One region of the Bacillus sp. FG16 genome, then DNA from elsewhere that is predicted to be linked to it. Evidence: riboswitches for the same ligand, from Rfam matches in the RefSeq annotation. Region 1 holds a riboswitch; each other region holds the start of a gene.

The links. A riboswitch is a leader RNA that binds a small molecule or an ion and turns the genes downstream of it on or off. The one in region 1 is predicted to bind thiamine pyrophosphate.
Region 2: it holds a riboswitch for thiamine pyrophosphate, as region 1 does, so the genes downstream of both, tenA (thiaminase II) here and thiC (phosphomethylpyrimidine synthase ThiC) in region 1, are expected to answer to the same signal.
Region 3: it holds a riboswitch for thiamine pyrophosphate, as region 1 does, so the genes downstream of both, tenA (thiaminase II) here and thiC (phosphomethylpyrimidine synthase ThiC) in region 1, are expected to answer to the same signal.

What each region holds. Positions count from the first base shown of each region.
Region 1 covers NZ_JBMDKC010000018.1:39,581-45,787, forward strand. Annotated here, with positions in the region: gene ACODS7_RS09310 (cytochrome d ubiquinol oxidase subunit II) at 1-775, shown strand, start outside; gene ACODS7_RS09315 (arsenic transporter) at 1,146-2,504, shown strand; gene thiC (phosphomethylpyrimidine synthase ThiC) at 2,759-4,519, opposite strand; TPP riboswitch at 4,632-4,747, opposite strand; partial or broken gene ACODS7_RS09325 (L-lactate permease) at 4,819-4,890, opposite strand; gene ACODS7_RS09330 (transposase) at 4,936-5,205, shown strand; gene ACODS7_RS09335 (hypothetical protein) at 5,686-5,988, opposite strand.
Region 2 covers NZ_JBMDKC010000054.1:31,104-37,310, reverse strand. Annotated here, with positions in the region: gene ACODS7_RS19335 (heterocycloanthracin/sonorensin family bacteriocin) at 1-209, opposite strand, end outside; gene ACODS7_RS19330 (DUF3937 family protein) at 817-1,080, opposite strand; gene tenA (thiaminase II) at 1,536-2,225, opposite strand; TPP riboswitch at 2,353-2,458, opposite strand; gene ACODS7_RS19320 (D-alanine--D-alanine ligase) at 2,532-3,446, opposite strand; gene pdxR (MocR-like pyridoxine biosynthesis transcription factor PdxR) at 3,451-4,899, opposite strand; gene ACODS7_RS19310 (homoserine dehydrogenase) at 4,989-6,014, opposite strand; gene ACODS7_RS19305 (esterase/lipase family protein) at 6,103-6,207, opposite strand, start outside.
Region 3 covers NZ_JBMDKC010000076.1:809-7,015, reverse strand. Annotated here, with positions in the region: gene ACODS7_RS22925 (ABC transporter substrate-binding protein) at 1-415, opposite strand, end outside; gene ACODS7_RS22920 (ABC transporter permease) at 412-1,164, opposite strand; gene ACODS7_RS22915 (ABC transporter ATP-binding protein) at 1,164-1,913, opposite strand; gene tenA (thiaminase II) at 1,882-2,577, opposite strand; TPP riboswitch at 2,663-2,766, opposite strand; TPP riboswitch at 2,827-2,938, opposite strand; gene ACODS7_RS22905 (SH3 domain-containing protein) at 3,208-4,362, shown strand; gene ACODS7_RS22900 (hypothetical protein) at 4,368-4,700, shown strand; gene ACODS7_RS22895 (DUF3965 domain-containing protein) at 4,941-6,092, opposite strand.

The DNA of each region.
Region 1 (6,207 bases):
CGTACCAGTTATGTTAATTTTAGTGCTCGTTGCAGTACGTAGTACATTTATGGTGTTTGCTTACTCCTTGCCGAAATATCAGTACCTTCTTCGGGTTATTTCAGGTATTACTGGTCTCTTAATTCCAGCACTATTAATTACCGTTTTACCCGTTACAGAGGGAGCCTATATTACAATGTCTGAAGGGAAAGAAGTACTCCTGTATGGAAAACTTCTTTCTAGCCCAGTTATCTATTGCTATATGCTCTTCGGAATAACGTCTGAACTATTTCTCTCCTCTCTCTTTCTCGCTGATTTTGCGAGAGAACAAAGTTCAGAAGATACGTATAGAATTTATAGAAGAAATGCCATCATCCTTGGTCCTGCAACGCTCGTTACGGCGATCATTGCCCTCGTTGTAATGGATCCAGAAACACATTGGCTTATGCAAGGATTAATAAAGCAATTCCCGTGGTTTACAGTTTCTATTGTTTTATTCGTTATCGGATACTCGTCCCTTTGGTGGACAAACAAAAAGTACAATACACTAGGATACCCTCGCATTGCCGTTTTAGCTGTCGTCGCTCAATATGCATTTGCAAGCTACGCTTACGGCGTCGCGCATTTACCGTATATTATTTATCCTGACGTAACTGTATTTACAAGCTTTACAACGACAGAAACGTTCTATGCACTTCTCATTCTATACGCAATTGGGATTGCAATTTTATTACCAGGATTTATTTTCTTCTGGAATTTATTCTTGAAGGATCGTACTTTTTTGAAGGAAAAATAATATAGCCTTAGAGTCTGTTCCAAAAGGTATTTTGGGATAGACTCCTTTTTCATGTTTTGTCGGTAAATCGATATATTTTAATAATCGCTGATATATTTTCAGTTGCGCCGATATATTTCAATAATCGCTGATATATTTTCAGTTACACCGATATAAGTCTCATTTACTACCTTACCACCCAATCAATTTATAGACTCCTATCACAATAGTTATTTCACTACTAGTGACACTTGTCCTTTAGCTTGAAAAACACATATTCGCTTCATCTCGTTATACGTCTAGTTCTTCTTATTTTTTGCTGAATATACTACCAATATAAACTTGAGACAAGCTACATCTGTTCAAGGGGAAATAGAAAGGTAGGCAAAATATGAGCATTGAAATATGGATTACTATTATTGTATTCTTCTTAACGATGATTGTTATCTTTTGGCGGCCTCGTGGTTTAAATGAGGCATGGCCAGCAGCAATCGGTGCTGGCATTATCCTGATTACTGGACTTGTGTCAAAACCAGACGTCATGGACATTATAAGTAAAATTGGCGGTGCCTCCATAACAATATTAGCGACCATCGTTATGGCCGTTATATTAGAAAGCTTCGGCTTCTTCCATTGGTCCGCAGCAAAACTAGCAAATTTAGCAAAGGGTTCTGGTCACCGTTTATACTGGCATATTCAATTACTATGTTTTCTTATGACTCTTTTATTTAATAACGACGGTAGTATTTTAATTACAACTCCAATTTTAATTCTTCTTCTAAAAAATCTTCAATTAAAACCTCATCAGCAAATTCCTTATTTATTAAGTGGCGCTTTAATCGCTACGGCATCTAGTGCACCAATTGGTGTAAGTAATATCGTAAATTTAATCGCATTAAACATCGTCCATATGACTCTTTATATGCATACTGCTATGATGTTTGTACCTGCAACATTAGGCTTATTATTTATGTCATGGCTTATGTATACAGTTTTAAAGAAAAAACTTCCGAAAAAATTACCTGTTTCTTCATATGATATTGAAGAAATTTTCTTCACGAAAAACTTCCATCCACTAAAAGGAAATAATTCTGTTGATACGAAACAAAAGCGTACAAAATTCATGTTAAAAGTATTAGGTTTCGTCTTCCTTATGCGCTGCCTTTTATTCGTTGCATCCTTCTTATCGATTCCAATCGAAATTGTTGCTGTACTCGGTTCACTCGTTCTTCTCATCTGGAGATGGTACTACTTACGAACAAACCCTGTCGATATTTTGAAAAAGACACCGTGGCACATTTTAATTTTCGCTTTCTCTATGTACGTCATTATTTACGGGCTTCACAACGCAGGATTAACAGCGGCGCTTGTAAATTGGCTTGAACCAGTTGTAAGTCAACATCTACTCTATGCTAGCTTTGCAATGGGTGGACTCGTCTCCCTCCTCTCTAACGTCTTCAATAACCATCCTGCACTTATGATTGGTACAATCACATTAACAGAAATGGGACTAGACCCAGTCACATTAAAAACTATCTACCTCGCAAACATTATTGGTAGTGACATCGGTTCACTATTACTACCAATTGGTACACTCGCTTCACTCATTTGGATGTATATTCTGAAACAAAACAAAATTAAAGTAAAATGGAAAGACTATTTAAGTGTATCCCTTATCGTTATTCCTCTCACAACAGTCGTCACATTATTCCTCTTATACTACTGGGTACACCTCTTCTTCGCCTTATAAAGTGAAACTTTAATCAGTGCGGGTTTTGTTCATCCCCCACTGATTATTAGTTAAACCAATCGGGCTTTTACGGGCAGCCCGACCCCGACCTAACTTCTTTGCTTCCGCTGAATTTTGAGGAGGGGGTCTTACTGCCCACAAATAGCGGGATAAACGACAGAAGCCCGCTTTGCTACCGTCTTAGCAAAGCGGGCTTCTTCTATATTTAAGTTAGGTACTACAGTGTGATCAATCAAGTAAAGAGGTGTAACGTGTTATTGGTATAAATGACTACCAGTGTCTTTAAATTCTTTCGCTTTCTCTTTCATCCCTTTTTCAATTGCTTCTGTCGTTTCTAAATCATTTTCTTTCGCATATTCACGAATATCATGTGAAATTCTCATACTACAAAACTTCGGTCCACACATGGAGCAGAAATGAGCCATTTTCGCACCTTCTGCTGGCAATGTTTCATCGTGATATTCCATCGCACGTTCAGGATCTAAAGATAAATTAAATTGATCGCGCCAACGAAATTCGAAACGTGCTTTTGAAAGTGCATCATCACGCTGATGAGCCGTTTTATGCCCTTTTGCAAGATCAGCCGCATGCGCTGCAATTTTGTACGTAATAACACCCGTGCGTACATCATCTTTATTCGGTAAACCTAAATGTTCTTTCGGCGTTACATAACAAAGCATCGCCGTTCCAAACCAACCGATCATCGCAGCTCCAATTGCCGATGTAATATGGTCATAACCTGGTGCAATATCTGTCGTTAGTGGCCCAAGTGTGTAAAACGGCGCGCCCTGACAAATATCAAGTTCTTTCTCCATATTCTCTTTAATTAAGTGCATCGGTACGTGTCCAGGTCCTTCGATCATAACTTGCACATCATGTTTCCAAGCAATTTTGGTTAATTCACCAAGTGTTTCAAGCTCAGAAAACTGTGCTTCGTCATTTGCATCTGCAATCGAACCTGGACGTAATCCATCTCCGAGAGAGAACGAAACATCATACTGCTTCATAATTTCACAAATCTCTTCAAAATGAGTGTATAGGAAGTTTTCTTTATGGTGGAATAAACACCACTGTGCCATAATCGAACCACCACGTGAAACGATACCTGTCGTACGCTTTGCCGTGATTGGAATGTAACGAAGCAATACACCAGCGTGAATCGTAAAGTAATCCACGCCTTGCTCAGCTTGCTCAATTAACGTATCACGATATACTTCCCACGTTAAATCTTCTGCAATTCCGTTTACTTTTTCCAGCGCTTGATAGATCGGTACAGTCCCAACTGGTACAGGCGCGTTACGAATAATCCACTCACGCGTCGTATGAATGTTTTTACCTGTAGATAAATCCATAATCGTATCCGCACCCCAGCGCGTTGCCCACGTCATCTTCTCTACTTCTTCTGCAATAGAAGAAGATACAGCAGAGTTTCCGATATTTGCATTGACCTTCACGTGGAAGTTACGCCCAATAATCATCGGCTCTGCTTCCGGATGGTTAATATTCGCTGGTAAAATGGCACGGCCTTCCGCGATTTCCTTACGAACAAACTCCGGCTCTACACCTTCACGAATCGCAACATATTCCATCTCAGACGTAATAATGCCATTACGTGCATAGTGCATTTGCGTAACGTTTGCACCTTGCTTCGCTCTAAGCGGCTGGCGATCCATTTGCGGGAAAACAGATGTATGCTTCGAAGCCACTTTCACACCGTCATCCTCTGGTTTCACTTCGCGCCCTTCGTATGCTTCTACATCACCACGCCCCATAATCCAAGAGTGGCGCGGTGTTGGAATACCTTTTTCCAACTCGACCTTATACGCAGGATCTGTATAAGGACCGCTCGTATCATACACACGGATTGGCGGATTTGGAACGCCATTCGTTTCGCTTTGTTCAATCTCACGCATCGGCACTTTCATACCTTCTCGTGGTCCATTCACATATACTTTTTTACTCCCTGGTAAACTCGATTTCAATTCAATTTGCTCAGCTGAAACAGATTGTTTCATAAATTTTGTTGCCCCCCTGTTCGTGACAAGGACGAGATATGGCCAGCGCATGCCAAAATAAAAAGAGCCAGGTCCATAAAAAAATAAGGACCTGGCTCATAAAGACATCATTATGTAAAGCCGTTAACTTCCCTACGCTGGTACGAGCCAGATCAGGTCCAAAGGGTTAAGAAGTTCACGCGCTTCTCTCTCAGCCTACGCATACGTTAGGCACCCCTAGTTTATCACTGATTTAATTTTCAATACTTTCCCATCATACACGATAATCTGAAAAATGCAAAGTTTATTTCTTTTGTTGTTTATGGAATCATCCACGTTAAATAATATGCCTGCACATACGTCATAATACCAACAATAATTACGAAGAACACCCTATTGTAAAAATAGTTTATAACTTAACATGGGAGTTTAAAAACATCTTCACCACAAAGAGTGTTGAGAATCTCGACCATTGTATTAAAAAAATTAAGAATACTAATATACAAGAGTTTAAGAGCTTTACGAATGGATTAGCCCGGGATATTGAAGCTGTCAGAAATGCGGTAACTTATGAGAATAATAATGGTCTTGCCGAAGGGAGCATAAACAAGTTAAAGCTTATTAAAAGAATCATGTATGGTCGATACAAATTCTCCACATTGCGGACAAAGATTCTACTTTTGGAGAGAATGAGACTTTTCAACTAACTCCGGAAAGAACCATTTTTTACTTGCTAAATACATTCATCAGTCCCGTTTGACAAAGAGCCTTTGTCTCTGCTGCATTTCGCTACAACTGCTACTGTTACCTGCCATACAACCTGCAATAGAGATAGGTAACAATTTACTATACAAGGAACAAAATTGACCTGCTCCTCCATTTAGTGATTTAACTATCTTTATTATTCAGAGCTAAAACTCAAAGAGAAATCTCTTACATTTATCGTAACATTATTTCCTTAATATGTTAATTTTTTGTTATCTTGTTAGTTAAAGGGGGACTTAGTACAAAAAATAACCGTAGATAGTAGCACGAACACCGTTCTTGTTATAATTAATTTTTTTCAGAACGTCTATAATCCTCTTTTAAAAAATATATGTAAATATAATAAAAAACGAATGATTAATAGAAATATTCTACACCACTCGTTTTTTATCGGACTTCTTTTTACTGTACTTTTATTTTCTTTATGAGTTATTAGAAAAATAATTGTCTATATAAGTCTTTATTTTTTCAAAATTCTTTTCCATAAATAAGATTGCTGGTACTTCAATTATTGGAAGATTATTTTCATTATCGAAAGCTGGACACGGTTTGGGAACTACCAAATAGTCAACTGAGTTTTTATCTCTAATATAATTAATTGAAACATCATAATACTTAGAAAAATATTCCTTCAAATCATCCTGATTCCTTAAAAATGGTAGAGAAAATATTGAACCATAATTTATACCAGCATCGACAATTAATACAAAGCATATTTTTTTCATGATACACCCTCCTCGTATAATAAGTTTTAAGTTAATAACTGTTCCTTGAAAATTAAATAGTTTTTATCTTCAAGAGCTACATCAAAAAAATGATGTATGGGTAAAATTTAGTCTTGGATACTGGGGGATTTCCCCAGATAATGGAAGTACGGAAATGGACCCCTCGGGAATATGCTTACTCCTCCTGTAGTTCGACCACGTTAAAAGACTGTGACCCAG
Region 2 (6,207 bases), on a different contig from region 1:
AAGCAACCAATACAACGGAATCCACCACAACGGAATCCGCCACAACGACCTCCACCACAACCACCACAACGACCACAACCGCCACAGCGACGAGCAGCATCTTCAATATAGTAATATGGATATTGATTTTGCTGGTCCCAATAGACAATATTTCCAGATCGGTAATCATTAAGATTTAACGCTTGTAGTTCTTGTTGAAACTGATTCATTTTCATAACCTCCATTTATAAAATACAACCTCATCGATGCTTCCCTATGTTTCTGTTCGTTACATCTAAGTAGGAATAGCACTATAAACTAAGTTCAATACGTACACCAACAAAGTATGACTTATCATTAAATGATGCACCTTGTTCATATACCTATTTTTACTATGGGCTCATTTTTATAAAGTGAAACTTTAATCAGTGGGGGGTTAGCTCATCCCCCACTGATTATTAGCCCTCACCAATCGGGCTTTTACGGACAGTCCGACCGCCACCTAACTTCTTTGCTTCTGCTGAATTTTGAGGCGGGGGGCTTACTACCCGTTAATGCGGGATAAATAAAAATTAAAAAATATGAATTCTAGCGTCATATCTTCATACTTACTAAATTCAATTAATTTCTCAATAATTATGGCGCCATATCCTATATATTTCCGTCTGTCACTTAGATTTTTCTGTACTGTAAATGCGTTTCGCTATAACATTTCCTAGTGACCGGTTTCTATGACGGATAAGAAATTCCTACAAAGAAAAAAGCCCTAATTAGGGCTTTTCATTCTATTTCTTTAGCAAAACTCTCTATGAAATTGCTAATTGAAAAAAGACGCATTTAGATTGATGCGTCTTTTTGTGATGCCTCTTTTGTGAAATCATATAAAGCAATTGCGCCTAAAAGAACAAGTATACCTTGAGGAACATCTATTAAAATAGTTTGCCAAATTCCCGGAATTACCCATTTAATATCTGCTGCTGTTTCAAGATATGTTTGGAAATAGCTGATTGTAAAATTAATGATTCCTAAAAATACAAACAACGATAAACCAAATCGAATTAATTTCTTATTTGTAAACATATAACACCTCTCAAAATTCATTGGATATTCCTGCTTTTACTTCTTTATATTTCCATATCTCTATATTTGATTTTAACACAAAAAGAACTCAAAAAAACACAATATGCATATTTGCATATTGTGTTAACAGCACTTCATGGTAATTTAGAAATTCCTGCAAAGAAAAAACAACTCCGTTACAGCTAACAGTGCGGGTTTCTTTTCTTATTTAACTTCATACCTCCAAGCTTTACGTTCAAGGTAAAATTTCATCTCATTACGTTGTGCATCTGAAGTTAGCTTAGTAACATATCCGTTTTATTGTAAAATATATGTGACAGTAGTTTATCCATTTAATGCGTAGACAATTAAACTAGTTAACTTATCGATATGCCATTTCACCATTTCCTCAGCACTATCGACTTTGCACAAATTTGATAAGAAAAAATATATAGACAGGTATGATCCATACCTATCTATAACATTACTTCTATTCTTTATCCAATTACGTCTTTTACGTCTGTATCCACTGGCCACTTTTCTAATGTATAAGCCATTTCCCAAAATGAATATTCATATTGACTGCTAATAATAAAATGCTGTTTCATACGCTTGCGGTCTGCCTCTGTTACTTTTTCAGCGATAGTATCTAAACGTGTAATTTGTTCTTCAACTAGCGTACGGAACCAATCAGATCCATAAGCAGAAATCCATTCGTTATAAATTGGCTCTTCCGGCTGACACTCTTTTAAGCGTTCGCCAATTTCATAATACAACCAATAGCAAGGTAAAATTGCTGCAATAATATCTCCTAAATGTCCTTCATACGCAGCACGATACATATGTGAAGTATACGCATATGCAGTTGGCGCAGGAATAAAATTATCTTTTTCTTCTTTTGTTATCCCTAGCTTTTTAGCAAAATTCTCATGTAAAGATAACTCGGCCTCATATGTATTTTGAGCATGATGTGCCATACGAGCTGTCGTCTCTAATTCAAGAGCTTTTGCAGCTCCTAAAGTTTGTACTCTAGCAAAATGACTCAAATAATATGAATCTTGAAGCACATAATAGCGAAAACTAGCTAAATCTAACGTTCCTTCACCAAGTTTTTTTACAAAAGGATGGTTAAAACTCGCTTCCCAAATTGAATCTACTTCTTTACGTAATGATTGTGAAAAAGTCATTTAAATCCCTCCAATAATGTATAAAATATAAGTATTTATCCACAATTATTAAAGCTGTAAAATAAAAAAACTTTCTTTACAGGCGTAAAGAAAGTGAAATTGACAGTATTTATTTACTCATTAAATAGCAACGTCTTTCCCACTTCCCTACGCTGGTATTAACCAGATCAGGTACTAAGAGTCTCAAAATCACATTTGATCTCAGCCTATAAAAGGCCCCCCTAGTGGATAAATATTTTGTTTTTATAATGTATTCATCATAGCATACTTCGTGAAACTGTCAAAATAATTCGTTATATAACTATCTTAAAAACCTTCTTCTTTTCTCACTTTTAATGATGTTTCAATAATCATATCTAATAGTTTACTATAACTAATTCCCGCTGCTTCTGCACTTTTTGGCAATAAACTTGATTGTGTCATCCCTGGTAATGTATTAATTTCCATTACATATGGAATTCCGTCCTTCACCATCATATCAACTCTTGCATAAACACTACATTTTAATGCTTTATAACAAGCCAGTGACGCTTTATTTACACGTTCATTAATTTCCGCTGGAAGTTCGATAACTTCCTCAACTGTACTAGTATCATCATATTTTGCATTGTAATCAAAGAACTCGGCTGCATGTCGAATTGAAACTATAGGTAACTGTTTTCCATCCAGAATGGAACATGTAATTTCATCACCTTTTATATACTTCTCAATTACTACTTCAGAATCCCATTCGAATACAGTTTCTAGCATTGAGATCAATTCATTTTTATTGTAAACGATTTTTACCCCGACACTCGATCCGCCAGAGTTTGGTTTTACCACTAATGGAAATCCTAACTTATCTAACTCATCAAGCTTTAGATCCTCCATTTTTGTAAGTTCAATCCAATCTGGTGTTTCTACACCTTCATAACGTAAAATCTTTTTCGAAATATTTTTATCCATACATATACTACTAGATAACATATTGCTTCCGCTATAAGGAATCCCTAAACTCTCCAGTGTTCCTTGAACTGTCCCATCTTCTCCGTATTTTCCATGTAATGCGAGCAATGCAAAATCAATGTCTTTCGCTTTTTCAATTAAATCCATTTTTTCGTTTAATATAATTGGAACTATTTCATACTTACTTTTATCTAAATGTGCGAGCATTTCATTTCCAGTCATAATTGATACTTGCTTTTCAGACGATACCCCGCCCATAATAACGCCAATTCTCATTTCCTCAACTCCAAATTTCATTTTTTATTGTATCACCAATTATTTTGATTCCCCGAACTATTTCTTCTTCTTTCAAGCGTGAAAATCCTAATCGGAAAGTATTCGCTCCTTCTTCACCAGAGTAAAAAACATCTCCAGGTGAAAACGTAACGCCTTTCTCATAACACTTTTGTAAAAGTGTGCGAGCATTCATATGCTCTTCTAGCTCTATAAATAAATGAAGTCCACCATCTCCAGTCATTCTTTTGAAAGGAATGTACTGGTTACATGCCCCGACAGCTAAATCATATTTTTTCTTATAAACAGATCTTGCCTTTTTTAAATATTTTTCAAAATATCCCTCATGTAAATATTGAAACAGAACAGCTTGATCTAACGTAGATGTGTGAATCGTTCTTGCTCTTTTTACGCTTTCTAAATAATGAATCAGCTCTTTATCTGCAATAATCCAGCCTACACGTAAACCAGGGAAAAGTACCTTTGAAAAGCTGCTAATATAAATCACATTATTGCCAGCTCCAGCAAACGTTAATAATGGAGCTAAATGTGAACCTGAATAACGTAATTCTTCATTAAATCCGTCCTCTATAATAGGAACCTTGTATTTTGAGAATAATCTCATCAATTCCGTTCTTTTCTCTGAACTCGTAACAATACCAGTTGGATTATGATAAGAAGGAATTAAATATGCAAAATCAAAATCTTTTTCACGTAAGCTTTTTTCAACTTCATTCGTATCAATACCATCCTCATTCATATCAATCCCATGAACTTCAAGGCCATGTAAGCGGAACAGCTTTAGTGCAGCGTGATGAGTTGGATTCTCACAAATGACACGACCGGATTTTTTTGATAAAGAAGAGAGTACAATATCCAATCCTTCTGTAAATCCATTTGTAATTAGAATATCTTTATTAGAAATGTCTACACCTTTCATTTCCATATAATGAAGTAAGTAATTCATTAATGGTCTATATCCTTTTGCATATCCGTAGTTCAATACGATGTCCCCTTCAATGGACATACGAGTAAGAAAAGCTCTTTTGAAATTTTCAACATCAAATAGCTTCTCATCCGGGGCTATACTATTAAAAACAATCATTCCCTTTTCCCAACGAACACCATGTTTCATTAAATCTAATTCATCCGCTAATGCGGTCACTGTATTAAGTTTATTTTTCCAATCTATTTCAACTGACGAAGTGTTAGATATATCCACCTTCGCAACAAAGTTCCCTTTTCCTTTAACTGCATAAATGAGTCCTTCTTGCTCTAAATCTGCATAAGCAGCGAGTACAGTGTTTCTACTCACACTTAGTAATTCACTTAGTTCCCTTGTTGATGGGATTTTTTGATCCCCGAGCAAATGCCCTTTCATAATCATCTTCTTCAAATAATCTTTCAATTGAATATAAACGGGACGATCTTTAACAACTTTAAAATCCTTAAACAATTCCTTACCCCCTGCAATCATTTTTGCATATTTATTTCATTCTCAAAAGGTCCACAACATATGTATTTTTTATAAAGGGCGGTACGGTCTTACAAATCTTTTCGATATAAGTTAATTACATCTTTTAAAGCTGCAGCTGCTGCGCCTCGTGGATTAGAAGCCCCGCCAATTGTAGTAACTTGCCCCATCGTATCTGTAAAGAACGTAATTCCTTTTTCGCTCCCATTTACTTTTGCTAACGGATGATCTTTTTCTATTTCACACGGTTCAACATTTAAATTCACATTGCCACCCGCATCCTTATATATTGATGCTATTAATTTAATAATTTTATGGTGTTCCTTAGCATTTTGTATTTGCTGTTTTGTAACGTGCTCGATTCCTTTTATATGTATATCAGCAAGTGTTTTCTCTGTTTCCATTAAGCTGTTTGTCAAAAGTAACAATTTACACGCACTATCTGAACCACTTATATCTAATAGAGGGTTTGTCTCAGCAATTCCTTTATTTTGTGCTTCTTTCAGCGCTTCTTCAAATGTCATATCTTCCTCATACATTTTCGTAAGAATATAATTAGTTGTTCCATTTAATATTCCTTCTATTTTTTCAATACTGCAACCGGCTAAACTAAATTGTCCGATATCTAGTGTCGGTAGTGCAGCGGCTGTTGCACCGCTATATCGAATTCGTACATTTGCACCTCTTGCTGCTTCATTTATTTCTCTCCAGTTTGTAACGAGCGCACCTTTTGAAATTGCTACTATATCCATCCGTTTCTCAATCGCTTGTTTCATATATTGTTTCCCTGGATTTCCATCTTTAAGATTTGTGACTGTTGATTCTACCAATACAGTACCACTTATGCTAGTTGTCGCACGTTCCTTTGGATGATACTCTAAATATTTTTCAATTGCAGCGGTACCGCCACCATACATTAATAAATGATGAAGAGATAGGCCGTCTTCATTATGTATTGCAATATTTCTCCCTAATACGCCACTTACAACTAATTGAATCCCATATGTTTCATATATATATGAATATTTTTCATTTAATAATTTTATAAACTCTCTGCCTACTGTTCCGTATCCTGATAATACAACTTGAATTTTCATAATACCCCCCCATATTTTTTCTACCAAATCCCTCTTTCAATATAATATAAAGCGCTCTCGAATTCCATCGAGAGCGCTTTATTATTACTTATTTCGGTAAACGTGATAGCTTTTCAGCAATTGTTCTATAAAACTCTTGAATGCTAGAAAAACCTAAAGAGTCTGAAACACTTAATCCTACCATGTCGAGATG
Region 3 (6,207 bases), on a different contig from region 1:
TTTTTCCTTCTAAATCTTTCGGTGATTGAATGCCCGCTGATTTCAGCGATACGACATGATTTAATGGCGAACGTACGACAGCCCCAATTGATTTCACTGGAATTTGCTCATTTGCTCTTGCCATAACAACATCTGGCTGATAATACAAGCCAACTGTCACCTTCCCTGCTGCTGCCAATGTTAATGGATCAGTCGGATTAGAAGGGAATTTAATATTTACCTTTACACCTTCTTCTTTAAAGTATCCTTTTTCAATTGCTGCATAAATAAAGCTATGTACCGCATTTGGATACCAATCTAACATGACTGTTATTTCTTTCTCTTTTTTACTTTTGTCTGATGCTGAATTACTCGAACATCCTGCAATCATTGCAATTAATAATGTAAACACAAAGATGCGCTTTAAAAATTTCATGAATGCTTCCTCCAACTAATGAATTTCTTTTCTAATATGGAAATAAGTACGACGAAGAAAATAGCTAATAATGATAACAATACAATGGGTGCAAATACGCCAGCTCCATCTAACTGCGTCATCATTCTCTTACTGAAATATCCAAGTCCAGCTTGTGCACCGAGCCATTCTCCAATTGCTGCTCCGATAACACTAAGCGGAACTGCAATTTTTAAAGCTGAGAAAAAATAAGGAAGAGCAGACGGCAACTTTAGTTTAAGAAAAATATCTCTTTTCGTTGCTCCATATGTAACTAAGAGCTCCTCCCATTCTTTTTTCGTACTACGCAGTCCATCATATGTATTGACCGCAATCGGGAAAAACGTAATTAAAACTGTGACAACAACCTTACTCCAGATTGTGTATCCAAACCATAAAACAAATAACGGAGCAAGCGCAGTAATCGGAATCGTTTGTGAAGCAACTAATAATGGATAAAATGCTCTTTCCATCCATGTACTCGCATTCATTAACATCGCTAGCCCTACACCTAATACGATAGAAATCACAACACCTATTAAAACGACGTATAACGTTGCAGGTAAATGAACCGTAAATAATATGTCTTTTAGTTTCCATATCTTCATTACAATCGCAGACGGTGACGGTAAAATATACATCTCATCTACAATTCTTGCTCCTATTTCCCACACAGCAAGTAAAATACTAGAAAGTGTAATAGCAGGAACTAATTCTTTCAATCGGTTCATCACACAAGTACCTGCCTTTGTAACATACTAAGAAGCTCATCTTTCAGCGCTAACACTTCCGGTTTATATAAATCTTTTCGTGTTCTGTTATGATCAAGCGGTACAATCCGCTCAGTCAAAGTCGTTATCGGCTGCTGTTCCACTACTAAAACTCGGTTCGAAAGAAATAACGCTTCTTCAACATCATGAGTAATGAATAAAATTGTTTTTTCCCACTCTTGCCATTGTTCAAACAACCATTCTTGTAAAGAGGCCTTCGTTAAAGCATCTAACGCGCTAAACGGTTCATCTAATAACAATATCTCCCCGCCCGTTAATAAAGTTCGGATAAAAGATACGCGTTGCCTCATACCACCAGATAAATCTTTCGGATGTTTTGTCTCATATCCTTGTAAACCAAATTTATATAACAGTTCCTTTGCCTTTACTTGTGCTTCTTTCTTCTGTACACCTTGGCACTCTAGCGGCAAGGCGGCATTCTCAATAATTGTTCTCCACGGCAAAAGCATATCTTTTTGCGGCATATACCCTACAGGATGGTGCTTTGTTTCTGTCAGTTCTATCTGTCCAGTACTTACCTTCTCTAGGCCTGTAATAAGGCGAAATAAAGTACTTTTCCCACATCCACTCGGTCCGATAATACTGACAAACTCTTTCTCATGTATAGAAGCATTTAATTCATGGATGATTGGTTTCTCATCGTAATGAAAAGAAACATTATGAAACTGTAGTATGTTCTTGCTCCTCAAATCCCCACATCTCCTTACGATAGGACATATCCCAGAATAAATATTCAAATCGACTGGAATATAAGAAAATCTCCTCTAATCTATCTAGTTCTTTCTCAGACTTTCCAACTGCCATTTCATTTAATAAATCTATTAACCAAATACAAAGATTACCGTATTCTTCCGAACTATATCCTTGAATCCACTCACCAAAAAACTCATGATCTCTTGCTCCAGGAATATCATTTAAACGCTTTCCAATTTCCCAGTAGCTCCACATACAAGGAAGAAGCGCTGCTATTAATTCCGCAAGTGTGCCATTTTGAGATACAGACATCATGTAATTTGTATAAGCTAAATTTTTAGCAGATGGTTTCGCAGACTCTATCTCCTCTATAGAAATTCCAAGTCTTTTTGCATATTGTTTATGGATTGTCATTTCGCCATTTAATATTCCATCAATTTGTTCAGCGAACTTTCCCATTACTTGTGGATTCGTTGCTTTTACAACACCAATCGCATATAACTTTGCATAATCTAGCAGATATAAATAATCTTGAATAATATAATACTGGAATTTATCTTTTTCTAACGTGCCATCTCCCATACCCACTACAAACGGATGATTATGACTCATCTCCCAAACTGGTTGCACAGTTTCTAATAATCTATCGCAAAATTTCATTTCTCTATCCCCTTTCAATATATGTATCTAAATAAAAAACCACTTCTATATATAAGAAGTGGTTACAGCAAATAAAATTATACATTTATTCGATGTTCCACTTCCCTTCGCTAGTATTACCTAGATCAGGTGTTATAAGGGTTAAGGATTATTCCTCTCTCAGCAAATCAAGCACCCCTAGTGGTTTCAATATGAAATTTTCAAATAAAAAAGCCCCGTTTCTATACGCAAAGAAACGGGGACTCATTGTTAGTGTCCGAATTGCTTCCCTACGCTAGCATAATCTAGATCAGGTAATAAAAAGGATCAAAGGCTTACGGCCTACTCTCAGCTGGCAACACCAGCTCTCCTAGCAAACTATAAAATTATCACTGTCAGTATAACACCCTAATAAGACATCATCAACTGTTTTAATTTTCTTAATTATCAACAAAATATTGAAGTTATAAAATACATACATTCTATTTTAGAAAATAAAACCCCAATTAATTGTATAAAAAGGAATCATTATCCTCAAAAAATTTATTTTTATATTGATTTCATATTACATTTATGTGAATACACCCACTATATTATATCTTTATACTATAATAAAATTACAACTATACAACTAGAGGAGGTCTCTATTCCATGAATATGAAAGCTACTGCTTTAACAGCAACTACTGTAGCGATTGCTTCTTTACTTCCTTCTATGGGTGAAACAAATGTACAAAAAGCAAACGCTGAACAATTATCTAATATTAAAACTGGGTATGTCAAAGTCGATCAAGTAGCATTACATACAAAAGATAACGTAAAAAGCACATCAATTGATACAATTCGCTTTAATACAAAAGTGAACATCCTTGAAACAACTAATGGTTGGTATAAAGTATCTGTTCATAATAAAGTAGGTTATGTACAAAAAGATGCTATTTTACTAAAAAACAAACTTCAATCTAATGATCAATACATCGTCAATGCTAATGCATTAAACGTTCGCTCTGAACCTAATTTAGAATCTTCCATTTTAGATGTATTACCAAATGGCAAGTTCATTACCGTTCAAGAAGATCAAGGCGAATGGTATAAAATATCACACAATGGCCAAACAGGTTACGTACAAAAAGCATTCGTTTCTAATGGTTCACAGCCCTTAGTAAAAGGAATCACCGTTCAAAATAATACAAAATATACTGTTGCAACACCTAATCTGAATGTACGTAGCAACACTAGTACAAGTAGCGCTCTACTCGGTTCATTACAAAACGGTACACAAGTACAAGTAGTAGAAACTGTAGGAACTTGGTATAAAATTCGTTTTGGCACAGGATACGGATATGTAGCAAAACACTATGTAGTACAAAATCAACCACAAGCTAAAACAGAGCAACCTTCATCTATTCCAGCTGCTTTCAAATTCCCTGCTCAAGGAAGAATTAGCTCAACCTTTGATATACGCTGGGAACAAATGCATTATGGTATAGATATTGCCGCTCCAGGGAACGTCTCTATCCAAGCTGCTGCTGCAGGTAAAGTTGTGAAATCTTATTATTCAGCTAGCTATGGAAATGTTGTGTTCATTGCGCATCAAATCAATGGGAAATTATATACAACTGTTTATGCCCATATGAAGGATCGCACTGTACAAACTGGTGATCAAGTACAAACTGGACAATTAGTAGGTCATATGGGAAACACAGGTCATTCATACGGGCAACATCTTCATTTTGAATTACATAATGGAGAATGGAATTTTGAAAAAACAAATGCAGTAAATCCACTGCCATATTTAGTTAGGTAAATTGTATGCCACGCAATATACCTCTTATAATTGAATACGTAGCCTTTTTAGGTTTAATCTGTTGTTTAATCATTTACAATACAAACATTGTATTTTTATCTATTATTATTGCTTTTGTTGCATTAGAAATTATGATGGAATCATTTCAAGTACAACTAAAACAAAAAATTGCCCATATTTATAATGCTATTTTTCTTTTGAGTGCTCTCATAACAAATATAATTAGTAATGGCTTTTATTTATCTACTGTATTTCCAATATTCTTTATGGCTGTTTTGTTATTTGTAGCTAGATATATTAATGTCCCTTATAACCAAAAACAAAAACAAGAAGCTTAGAAAGAGGAGACACTGTGTACCAATCTTTCAAAGATACTCCAATAAAATACATATTGAATTTGTATGAAAAAGCTAATACTTTTTTTGGTATACAAGGAAGTTACACCGCACAACTTCTCCTATATGGAATGTTGTTTCTTGTCTTAATCACTTTCTCCTTGTTTTACTAACAAAAAAGGATCTCACATAAACCGGAGATCCTTTTTAATTTATATTAATTTTTCATATCGAAAATATTGTTTATCCACAAGCATATTTTTCATAAATAAAGCTCAAATTATATTTTTTCTCTAAGCTCATTCGTTGTTCATCATCGCACCAATAGAAAAGAATATCATGAATCGTTGCGTAACGCTTATTTTTAAGAAATAGCCTAAAGAATGATGGTAAACAATCATGTAATTGTATAAATATATAATTGCGTAGTGTTTCTTCTTTATATTCAATGCCCTTACAAATATACAGTAACTCTTCACAATAATATGCATGCTGTGGAACTTGTATCATTTCGAAAAATGGCACATAAGATAGTAGCTTTCCAATAAAATGACCATATCGATCCATTACTCCTATCGTCATATGCTCCATCATTTCTTTCATCACATATAAATAATCATCTACATGAGTTGTCTTTAACGGGTCTAAGCGATCGGAAATTTGAGATAATACAGCTCTTTGACATGCTAAAACTGCCTGACTAGGCCCATAATATGATAGGAAATCTGTACACTTGCGATATTTCCGTAATAAATCATGTGTATATAAATCATATACAAAAGTATTACAATACATTGCTAAACTCATCATATCACTATTTAATTGCTCTTTTGATAATGATTTTGCTCTCTTGCACATATAAAAGAATGTAAATTCCAATACTTCTTTATGAGATAATAAATGTTTACAATCTGTTATACATTTTTCATTAAATTTAACTCTATCCCAAATTTTAATATCTCTATCTGTCAATTCGCCGATACGATATTTAATAATTAAATAGTTTAAAGCAACTGATTGCGTCAAAAGATCCCATGTTTCATATTCCAATGAAGTATGAACAAACTCAGCTAATCCTTGTGCTACCATAAAAGCATTTGCTTCTTCATACCAACCAAGCTCTTGGCATAAGCGAAGAATACGCACTAAAGTTGGAATTTCATCTTTATGAAACTGCGGTAAATTCTTTACTTTATTCATGCCATATACAATAAATGCGGCTAAATTTTCTTCTTTATAAAATTCTTTCTCTTTCCATACTAATATAGTTCGTTCTTTCCCCTCACCTTTTGGGTGACAAGGTACAAGCAAAGAAAATAATTCAGCGAAATTATTTGGTTCTATATATGTATCTGTAACCAAATTCCAATTTGGATCGCCCTGTACAGCCTTCATATAATTCCCCTTCCCTTTCATCTATGTAGGAAATATTAAGTTATTATCGCACCATTAAAAATTAATATTGTTATATTCAAAATCTCTCATAATACTTATATCTATCAGTATATCA